One region of the Verrucosispora sp. FIM060022 genome, then DNA from elsewhere that is predicted to be linked to it. Evidence: riboswitches for the same ligand, from Rfam matches in the RefSeq annotation. Region 1 holds a riboswitch; the other holds the start of a gene.
What was found. A riboswitch is a leader RNA that binds a small molecule or an ion and turns the genes downstream of it on or off. The one in region 1 is predicted to bind cobalamin.
Positions count from the first base shown of each region.

Region 2: linked by a shared signal. The riboswitch ahead of EG812_RS15595 (ribonucleoside-diphosphate reductase subunit alpha) and the one ahead of metE (5-methyltetrahydropteroyltriglutamate--homocysteine S-methyltransferase) in region 1 are both predicted to bind cobalamin.

Region 1 is NZ_RQIV01000023.1:4,553-9,255, reverse strand. It holds gene EG812_RS28895 (LuxR C-terminal-related transcriptional regulator) at 1-154, shown strand, start outside; gene EG812_RS28890 (alpha/beta hydrolase family protein) at 277-1,452, opposite strand; gene EG812_RS28885 (transcriptional regulator) at 1,449-1,811, opposite strand; gene EG812_RS28880 (hypothetical protein) at 1,808-2,527, opposite strand; cobalamin riboswitch at 2,649-2,860, shown strand; gene metE (5-methyltetrahydropteroyltriglutamate--homocysteine S-methyltransferase) at 2,975-4,703, shown strand, end outside.
Region 2 is NZ_RQIV01000005.1:44,365-49,067, reverse strand. It holds gene EG812_RS15600 (ribonucleotide-diphosphate reductase subunit beta) at 1-53, opposite strand, end outside; gene EG812_RS15595 (ribonucleoside-diphosphate reductase subunit alpha) at 101-2,476, opposite strand; cobalamin riboswitch at 2,612-2,817, opposite strand; gene EG812_RS15590 (endo-1,4-beta-xylanase) at 3,058-4,703, shown strand, end outside.

The sequences.
Region 1 (4,703 bases):
AGGTCGCTCCAACGCGGCGATCGGGGCCAAGCTCCGCATCACCGAGAAAGCCGTGAGCAAACACATCAACAACATATTCACCAAACTCGACATGCCGCCCTCAACTGACGACAACCGGCGGGTGCTTGCCGTCCTGGCGTACCTCAACGCCTGAGCGGGTGGAAGGCACACGCCAGACGCGACTCGCCGATCCGGCCGCCCGGGGGCGGATCACGGTCAGGGGATTCCGCCGGCGCCGGCTGCGACGGGGACGTCAGGCAAGGTGTTTGAGATGTGTCAGACGATGAATTGTACTTCCGGAAAGGCCGGGTTCGGGCCTTCGAGCAGGTGCTGCCGCTGGTGACGTAGGTGCAGGTCGAAGAACGCGAGCGGGTACGCCTGCTGGATCCGCACCGCCCGGGCCGGGTCGAGGGTGCCGATCCAGCCGGCGAGGTCCTCGTCGCTCATCCCGATGATCCTCGCCAGTTGCGGGATCAGCCACTGGTTGTCGCAGTACGACGAGTGCGCCGCGCCGTCCGCCTGCACGTTGAGCCGCCATCCGTGCAGGTTCGACCAGAACTGCGCGATGCTCGGCTCGGCGGCCCGGGTGAACTCGGCGGTCATCAGCATGAACGGTCGGTCGATCTCAGCGACTGGTGGCACCGACTGCATCGGGCCGTCGAAGCCGAGCCCGGCCCGTACGCGCCGGTCCTGGTTCATGACGAGGGCGGTCGCGGTCGCGCCCTTCGACCAGCCGAACATGCCAATGCGACGCAGGTCAAACGCGGCGCCCAGGCTGGCCGGCAGCGGACGCCCCCGAACGTCGGGGTTGCGGCCGGCGGCCAGGTCCTCGATGCAGTCGAGAACGAACCGGATGTCGCGGGCGTGGTCCCATGGCGTGAACGACAGACCCTCGGGGACGGTGAGCCGGCCGTCGGGGAAAACGCTGAACGCGTCGTACGTGTGATCCACTGTGACCACGACGTAGCCGTGACTGGCGAGTTCCTGGACCACGATGGTGGCCTCGGCACGGTGACCGTCATTGCCGTGGGAGAACACGATCACGGGCAGCCGTGCGGGTGCCCGGAGCGCCGCAGCGCCCTCGTGGCCGGCCGTGCGGGGCGCCGCCGCGGCACCAGCGTCGAACCCGGCGGACACGAGCAGCGCACGCAGCGGCGCGGCGGGCATCCACGGCACCACCGGATGACGCCGGACGTTTCCGACGGCGGGATACCAGACGCTGGCCATCAGCTCGCGATGATGCCCGGCGCCGGCGACCGGATCCGGGCGGGATCCGTCGACGAGGTGCAGCGACACGGTGCCGACACGGTGCGGCCCGGTGGGCGGGGGCAGTGTGATCCGTGTCGGGCCGGGCGAAGCCGGCGCCGCTCGGCCGCGGTCGCCGAGCGGCACGGCGACGCCGGTCGCGAGCGCGGCTGCGAGCAGGCGCCGACGGGTCAGTGCGCTGGTCATCGGCCCTCCGCGGTGTCGGTGGTCTCAACCCGCGCAATGAGCAGCTTCAGCCGCCCGATCTCGTCGGCGAGCGCAGTGCTGCCGGCAGCGGTGAGCGTGATCCAGGTACGGCCGCGTCGCCCCTCGTACCCCTTCTCGATCTCGATCAGACCGGCCTCTTCGAGCACGCTGAGGTGCTTGGAGAGGTTGCCGCCGGTCAGTTCCAACTGGGTGCGCAGGTAGCCGAACTCGACCCGACGGGCCTCGTGCGCGATGGTGAGGATGCCCAGCCGGACCCGCTGGTGCACCACGTCGTCCAGGCCGTTGACCGGGTGGGCGGACGGTGCGTACGGGTCCGGGGCCCCGCTCGCGGCGGTCATCGCTGCCGCCGGCGGGCCACCGCGAAGCCGACCGCGCCCAGCAGCAGCACGGCGCCGTTGACGATCTGCGGCGGCAGGAACTCTCCCAGAATTCCCGCGTATCCCCAGTCGGGGTGCCAGAAGATGTTGATCGGCACCAGCACCACCGCCAGATACCCGAGGGTGAACACCAGCAGCGCGACGTGGCGCTCCAACCAGGCCAGCACCAGCAGCGCGACCCCGATCGCGCCCGCCGGTGCGACCAGACGGTCCAGCAGCATCACCCAGGAGGGGAGCGGTTGGGTGGGCGCCGAGCCGGCCAGGTACAGGCGCGCCAGCAGCCACAGAACGGTGAACAGGACGGTCAGCGCGACGCCGGTGATCACGTACGGCAGCACCCGGACGCCCAGCCCCCGCGACCGGGCGACCCGCACGGCGTAAACGGCGATCGCCGTGTACGCCAGCAGCAGCGCCGGCGGCCAATAGAACATCGCGCCGTCACGCCGGACGTGGCACCAGGAGCCGTCGTTCACGTCCGTGACCCACGCGCTCGCGGATCCACAGTCGGCTCGGAGGGAGTACCAGTCGATCGGAATCGCCACGAACGTCACCGCGGCCAGCACCAGTAGCGCAACCCAGGTCACCCGCTGGTCAAGACGCACCCGGCGGGCGAGGGCGCGCACCTCCGACAGCAGCTGGCGGGGGTCGCCGCTGGTGGGTACCGAATCAGCAGTCATGCCAACAGGTTTCCACAGCAAACCTATTTCCGATAGTGCTTTCTTGAGCGGTTACCGTGCTCGCCCTGACGCCCATCCCGCCCGTCGGACAGCGTGACGCGGAGACGACCATCCGGCCCGTACGATGGCGAGCGGCGCTGGTTCGCCCCATCCCGCCAGGGTGGGGTGTCGTAAGAGGGAACCCGGTGAGAGACCGGGACTGCCCCGCAGCGGTGAGTGGGAACGACCGCCGTCAACGAAGCACTGGACCACCAGGTCCGGGAAGCGACGGCCAGTAGGTGACCTCGTGTCATGCCCGCGAGTCCGAAGACCTGCCAGCGCTGCGCACGCCACCGGCGTGCGCCGCAGGCGGCCTCTCGGGAGGGCCAGGGCGGAAGCGGGCACCGTGAGATGTGCCTGCCTTCCCTCCCCGGGGCCGCTGGGCACTTCGAGGGAAGGACCCCACAGGTGACTACCGCATTCGGCCAGAGCACTGTGCTCGGCTACCCACGTATCGGCGTCGATCGTGAGCTGAAGAAGGCCGTCGAGGCGTACTGGGCCGGCACCATCGACGTCGACGCTCTGGAAAGCACCGCCGCCGGGCTGCGCGCGCAGGTGTGGCGGACGCTGCACGACGCCCGCCTCGACGCGATCCCGTCGAACACGTTCTCCTACTACGACCAGGTCCTCGACACGGCCGTCGCCGTCGGCGCGATCCCCACCCGCTTCGCCCGGCTGGGCCTGCCCGCGCTGGACACCTACTTCGCCATGGCCCGCGGCGTCGACACCGAGCCGGCACTGGAACTGACGAAGTGGTTCGACACCAACTACCACTACCTGGTGCCGGAGATAGCCCCCGACACCGTCTTCACCGCGAACCCGGCGAAGGCGCTGGGCGAGCACGCCGAGGCCCGCGACCTGGGCATCACCACCCGACCGGTGTTCATCGGGCCGGCCACGTTCCTGCTGCTGGCCAAGGGCGACGATCCGTTCGCCCGGCTCGACGACCTGGTCGACACGTACGCCGCGATCCTCACGGCACTCGCCGAGGCGGGGGTGGCCTGGATCCAGCTGGACGAGCCCGCCTACGTCGCCGACCGCACCCCGGCCGAGATCGACGCCCTACGCCGCGCCTACATCCGGCTCGGTGAACTCACGCACCGGCCGAGGATCTTCGTCGCCACCTACTTCGGTGACCTCGGCGCCGCACTGCCGGCGCTACTGGACACCCCGGTCGAAGCAATCGGCCTGGACCTGGTCGCCGGCCCGGGCAACCTCGACCGACTCGCCGCTGCCGGCCCACTGGCCGGCAGGACCATCGTCGCCGGCCTGGTCGACGGACGAAACATCTGGCGTACCGACCTGCGCGCCGCGATCGCGGCCGGAGCGACGGTCGCCGGGCTGGCCGACCACGTCGCCGTCGCCACCTCCTGCTCCCTGCTACACGTCCCGGTCGACCTGTCCGCCGAGACCCGCCTCGACCCCCGGCTGGCCGCGCGGCTCGCGTTCGCCCGGCAGAAGGTCGACGAGGTCGTCCTGCTCGGCCGTGCGCTGCGTGACGGCACCACGGTGCTACCGGCACCGCTGCCGCCGACACCGGCGGCCTGGCACCACGACAGTGTCCGCGGACGCCTCGCCGCACTGCGACCGGCCGACCGGCAGCGCGGGGACTATCCCGTTCGGGCCGCCCGCCAGCAGGATCGGCTCCGCCTGCCACAGCTGCCGACCACCACGATCGGCTCGTTTCCGCAGACCACCGAGCTGCGCAAGGCCCGCGCCGCGCACCGCGCCGGCAGACTCGACGACGCCGGCTACGCGTCGCGGATGCGCGCCGAGGTGGAGCATGTGATCCGACTGCAGGAGCGGTGGGGCTTGGACGTGCTCGTGCACGGCGAACCGGAACGCAACGACATGGTGCAGTACTTCGGCGAGCAGCTCGACGGTTTCGCCGCCACCGAACACGGCTGGGTGCAGTCGTATGGCTCCCGCTGTGTCCGGCCGCCGATCATCTACGGCGACGTGGCGCGCAGGGCACCGATGACGGTGGAGTGGTCCACCTACGCGCAGTCGCTGACCAGCAAGCCGGTCAAGGGGATGCTCACCGGCCCGGTCACCATCCTGGCCTGGTCCTTCGTCCGCACCGACCAGCCTGTCGCGGACACTGCCGACCAGGTCGCGCTCGCCCTGCGCGACGAGT
Region 2 (4,703 bases), on a different contig from region 1:
TTGAACCGGTCGAAGAACTGCGGGTAGCGCATCGGCCGCAGGGTCAGGTCCATGCCCGGGTCGAGCAGCAGTTGCCGGGTCTGGGTTTCGGAAACGGTGGTCACTGGCAGGCCTCGCAGCTCTCGGGGTTCTCCAGGGAGCAGGCCAACGCCTCGTCGTCGCCGACAGCGACGATCGCCGGGGCGGCCGGGGTGACCGCGACGGTGGCCTGCTGGATCCGGGTCGCCGGACGCGACCGCAGGTAGTAGGTGGTCTTCAGCCCGGACTTCCAGGCGTAGAGGTACATCGAGGAGAGCTTGCCGATGGTCGGCGCGCTGATGAACAGGTTCAGCGACTGCGACTGGTCGATGAAAGGGGCACGGGCGGCGGCCAGGTCGATCAGCGCCCGTTGCGGCAGCTCCCACGCGGTGCGGAACAGTTGCCGTACGTCTTCGGGCAGCTCGGCGATGCCCTGCACCGACCCTTCGGCCCGCTTGATCTGCTCCCGGATCGACGCCGTCCACAGCCCTCGCGCCTTGAGTTCGCGGACCAGGTACGTGTTGATCTGGAGGAACTCGCCGGACATCGTCTCGCGTTTGAACAGGTTGGACACCTGCGGCTCGATGCACTCGTAACAGCCGGCGATCGAGGCGATGGTGGCCGTCGGCGCGATGGCCACCAGCAGCGAGTTCCGCAGCCCGTGCGCGGCGATCGTCTCGCGCAGCGCGGCCCACCGCTGCGCCTGGGTGAGGTCGGCGCCCCACAGGTCCGGGTGCAGCTCACCGCGCGCGGCACGGGTGTCGTCGTACGCCGGGTGCGGGCCGAACTGCTGGGCGAGCTGTGCTGAGGTCTCCAGAGCGGTCAGCAGGATCTCCTCCTGCACCCGGCTGGACAGTTCCCGGGCGGGGGTGGAGTCGAACGGCATGCGCAGGGTGAAGAAGGCGTCCTGCAGGCCCATCAGCCCGAGCCCGACCGGTCGCCAGCGCGGGTTCGACGCCGCCGCCTGCTGCGCCGGGTAGTAGTTGATGTCGATGACCCGGTCGAGGAAGAGCACCGCCGTGCGGACGGTGGCGCGCAGCTTCTCCCAGTCGATGCCGTCCGCGGTGAGGTGCGCGGCGAGGTTGATCGACCCGAGGTTGCACACCGCGGTCTCGGTGTCGTTGTTGACCTCCAGGATCTCGGTGCACAGGTTCGACAGGTGGATGGTGTTGCCCGGCGCGCCGGTCTGGTTGGACAGCCGGTTGGCCGCGTCCTTGAACGTCATCCACCCGTTGCCGGTCTGCGCGAGGGTGCGCATCATCCGCCCGTACAGGTCGCGGGCCTTGACCGTGCGGACCGCCTTCTTCTCCGCCGCCCGGTACGCCTCGTCGAACGCCTCGCCGTACAGGTCGGGCAACTCCGGCGCGTCGGAGGGGTCGATCAGCGACCAGTCGCCGTCGGCCTCCACCCGGCGCATGAACTCGTCCGGGATCCAGTTGGCCAGGTTCAGGTTGTGCGTACGCCTCGACTCCTCCCCGGTGTTGTCGCGCAACTCCAGGAACTCCTCGATGTCCGGATGCCAGGGTTCCAGGTATACGCAGGCCGCGCCCTTGCGCCGGCCACCCTGGTTGACCGCCGCCACCCCGGCGTCGAGGGTCTTGAGGAACGGCACGATGCCGTTCGAGCGCCCGTTGGTGCCCCGGATCAGTGCCCCACGACCCCGCACCCGCGTCCAGGAGATGCCGATGCCGCCGGAGAACTTCGACAGCTTCGCCACCTGGTGATACCGCTCGTAGATCGAGTCGAGTTCGTCACGCGGCGAGTCGACAAGGAAACACGACGACATCTGGGTGTGTCGGGTGCCGGAGTTGAACAGCGTCGGCGAACTCGGCAGGTAGGCCAGGCTGGACATCAGCCGGTAGAAGCCGATCGCCTCGCCGGGCGTCTGGGACAGCCCGCAGGCGACCCGCAGCAGCCAGTACTGCGGGGTCTCCACCACCTGCCGGGTCTGCGGATGCCGCAGCAGGTACCGGTCGGCGACGGTGCGCAGCCCGAAGTACTCGAACCGCAGATCCCCCGCCGGGTCGACGGCGTCGTCCAGCTTGCGGGCGTTGCGGGCCACGAACGCGGCGGTGGCGTCGCCGATCAGGCCCAGGCCGTGGGCGTACCGGATGGACTGGCTGAAGCTGGCCACCTGCTGGCCGCGTACCTCCTTGTCGACGAACGCGGCCAGCAGCCGCGCCGCGAGCCTGGAGTACTGCGGCTCCTCACCGATCAGCTCGGCGGCCGTCTGGATCGACAGCTTGTCCAGCTCGGCGGTGGTCGCACCGTCGTACAGGCCGCTTATCGTCTTCGTCGCCACCCGCAGCGGGTCGATCTCGTCCAGGTCGGTGACCCAGCGCTCCACCGCCTTGACGATCTTGTTGACGTCCACCGGCTCGGTGTCGCCGTTGCGTTTACGCACCTGCATCACGTGCCGGCGTTGCTCCGGCCCCGCCTGTGCCCGGGTCACCGTCATGGCCCCTCCTCGTACCGGTCGGTGAAGGTCGACGGGCACGCGGGAGGACGCCGCCGGTCACCGGACGGACTGACTGCCGTCGACGACCAGCTGATGGCGTCGGCCGTCCCGCGCGGCCTTCGACCGCCGCACACGTACGCGTGCGGCGCGCTGGCAGGTCTTCGGACTCGTGGGCGTGTTCGTGCCTACTGGCCGTCGCTTCCCAGACCTGGCGGGCCCAGTGCTTCGTTGACGGCGGTCGTTCCCACTCACCGCTGCGGGGCAGTCCCGGAATTCCACCGGGTTCCCTCTTGCCTCGGCCGTCGTGGAGTGACTGCCGAACCAGCTGCGGGCACTACTATATATGGGAACGGGCCAGGAACCTCAACACCACATGCTGTGTCGCCACGCGTGTCGATCGAATCATCCGCCCGAGCGCGACGATCGCCGCCGAGGCCACCGACCCCACGCATCTTTCCGAAAACTTCCGGAAGTTCTGGCTATGCCAATCGGGTCGACATAGCATGCACGCGCTTGGATCTGTCCGGAAACCCGACGTCAGGCACCCCCACCACTGTCCAATTTGCGTAAGGGACCAGTCGATGCGCCTGTGGAATCCGTCCCAACGATCACGACGCCGATCACGAACTTTCGCCGTACTCTGTTCGGCCGCGCTCGTCGCGGCCATCACCGTCGCGCCCACCCCGGCCGTGGCCGACGAGGTCGTGCTCAGCAACGACTTCGAGTCCGGCTCGTACGCCCCCTGGGGACCACGCGGTGACGTGACCCTCGCCATCGCCGACGAGGGTCACGACAGCGACGGCAGCCTGTCGGTCACCGGCCGTACCGCCAACTGGCAGGGACCGGCCACGAGCGCGACCGCGCTGATGCGGCCCGGCAACCGATACACGGTCACCGCCTGGGCGAAACTTCCGACCGGCACCGAGGGCAGCGCCGGTGTGCACTTCACCGTCGAGTCCACCCCGGCCGGTGGCGGCGAGAACACCTACACCTGGATCGGCGACAACGTCACCACCACCGCCGACGAGTGGGTACGCATCGGCGGCGAGTACACCCTGCCCACCGGTCTGGACGCCGCCACCCTCTACGTGGAGGCGGAAGGCAACACCCCGTTCCTGCTCGACGACGTCCTGATCACCGCGCTGGACGGCGGCGGGGGCGGGCCGGAGCCGGGCACGATCGTCATCGACACCGACTTCGAGGACGGTCTGGACGGTTGGGGACCCCGCGACGGCGGTCCGGGCGCCCCGACGGTCACCCTCACCGACGTCGCGCACGGCGGCACCTCCGCCGCGCTGGTCACCGACCGGGTGAACCAGGGCGCCGGCCTGGGCCGCGACGTGACCGGCCTGTTCACCGCGGGTGTCACCTACGAGCTCAGTGCGTGGCTGCGGTTCGCCGCAGGTCAGCCGGCCGACCAGATCTGGCTCAGCCTGGCCAGCACCACCGGGGACAGTCAGTCGTTCAGCACCCTCGCCCAGTTCGAGACGATCACCAACTCGGGCTGGACGGAGGTGACCGCGCGGTTCACCATGCCGGCGGCGGACAGCGCCTTCCTCTACTTCGAGACCCGCTGGCAGGGCGAGGACGTGACCGGCAACACCAGCGACTTCCTGGCCGACGACATCGTCGTGCAGGTGCCCGAGCCGCCGGTCATCGAGGACCTCACCCCTCTGCACGAGACCACCGACTTCCCGGTCGGCGTGGCCATCGACAGCCGGGAGACGATCGGTGCTCCCGCCCAGCTGCTGACCCGGCACTTCAACCAGATCACGGCCGAGAACCACATGAAGCCGGAGGCCTGGTACGACGAGGCGGGCAACTTCCGCCCGCACGAGCAGGCGCTGACCATGATGGACTTCGCCCGCGACAACGACCTGCGCGTCTACGGTCACGTGCTGGTGTGGCACAGTCAGACCCCGGCCTGGTTCTTCACCGACTCCGCCGGACAGCCGCTGACCACCTCGACGGCCGACCAGCAGGTGCTGCGGGAGCGGCTGCGTACGCACATCTTCAACGTCGCCGAGTCGCTGAGCGAGCGGTACGGCCCCTTCGGCTCCTCCACCAACCCGCTGTACGCCTTCGACGCGGTCAACGAGGTGGTCAGCGACAGCGGCGAGTACAGCGACGGTCTGCGTCGCAGCGAGTGGTACCGAATCCTCGGTGAGAGCTTCATCGACCTGACCTTCGAATACGCCGACGAGGCGTTCAACGACGTGTACGCCGC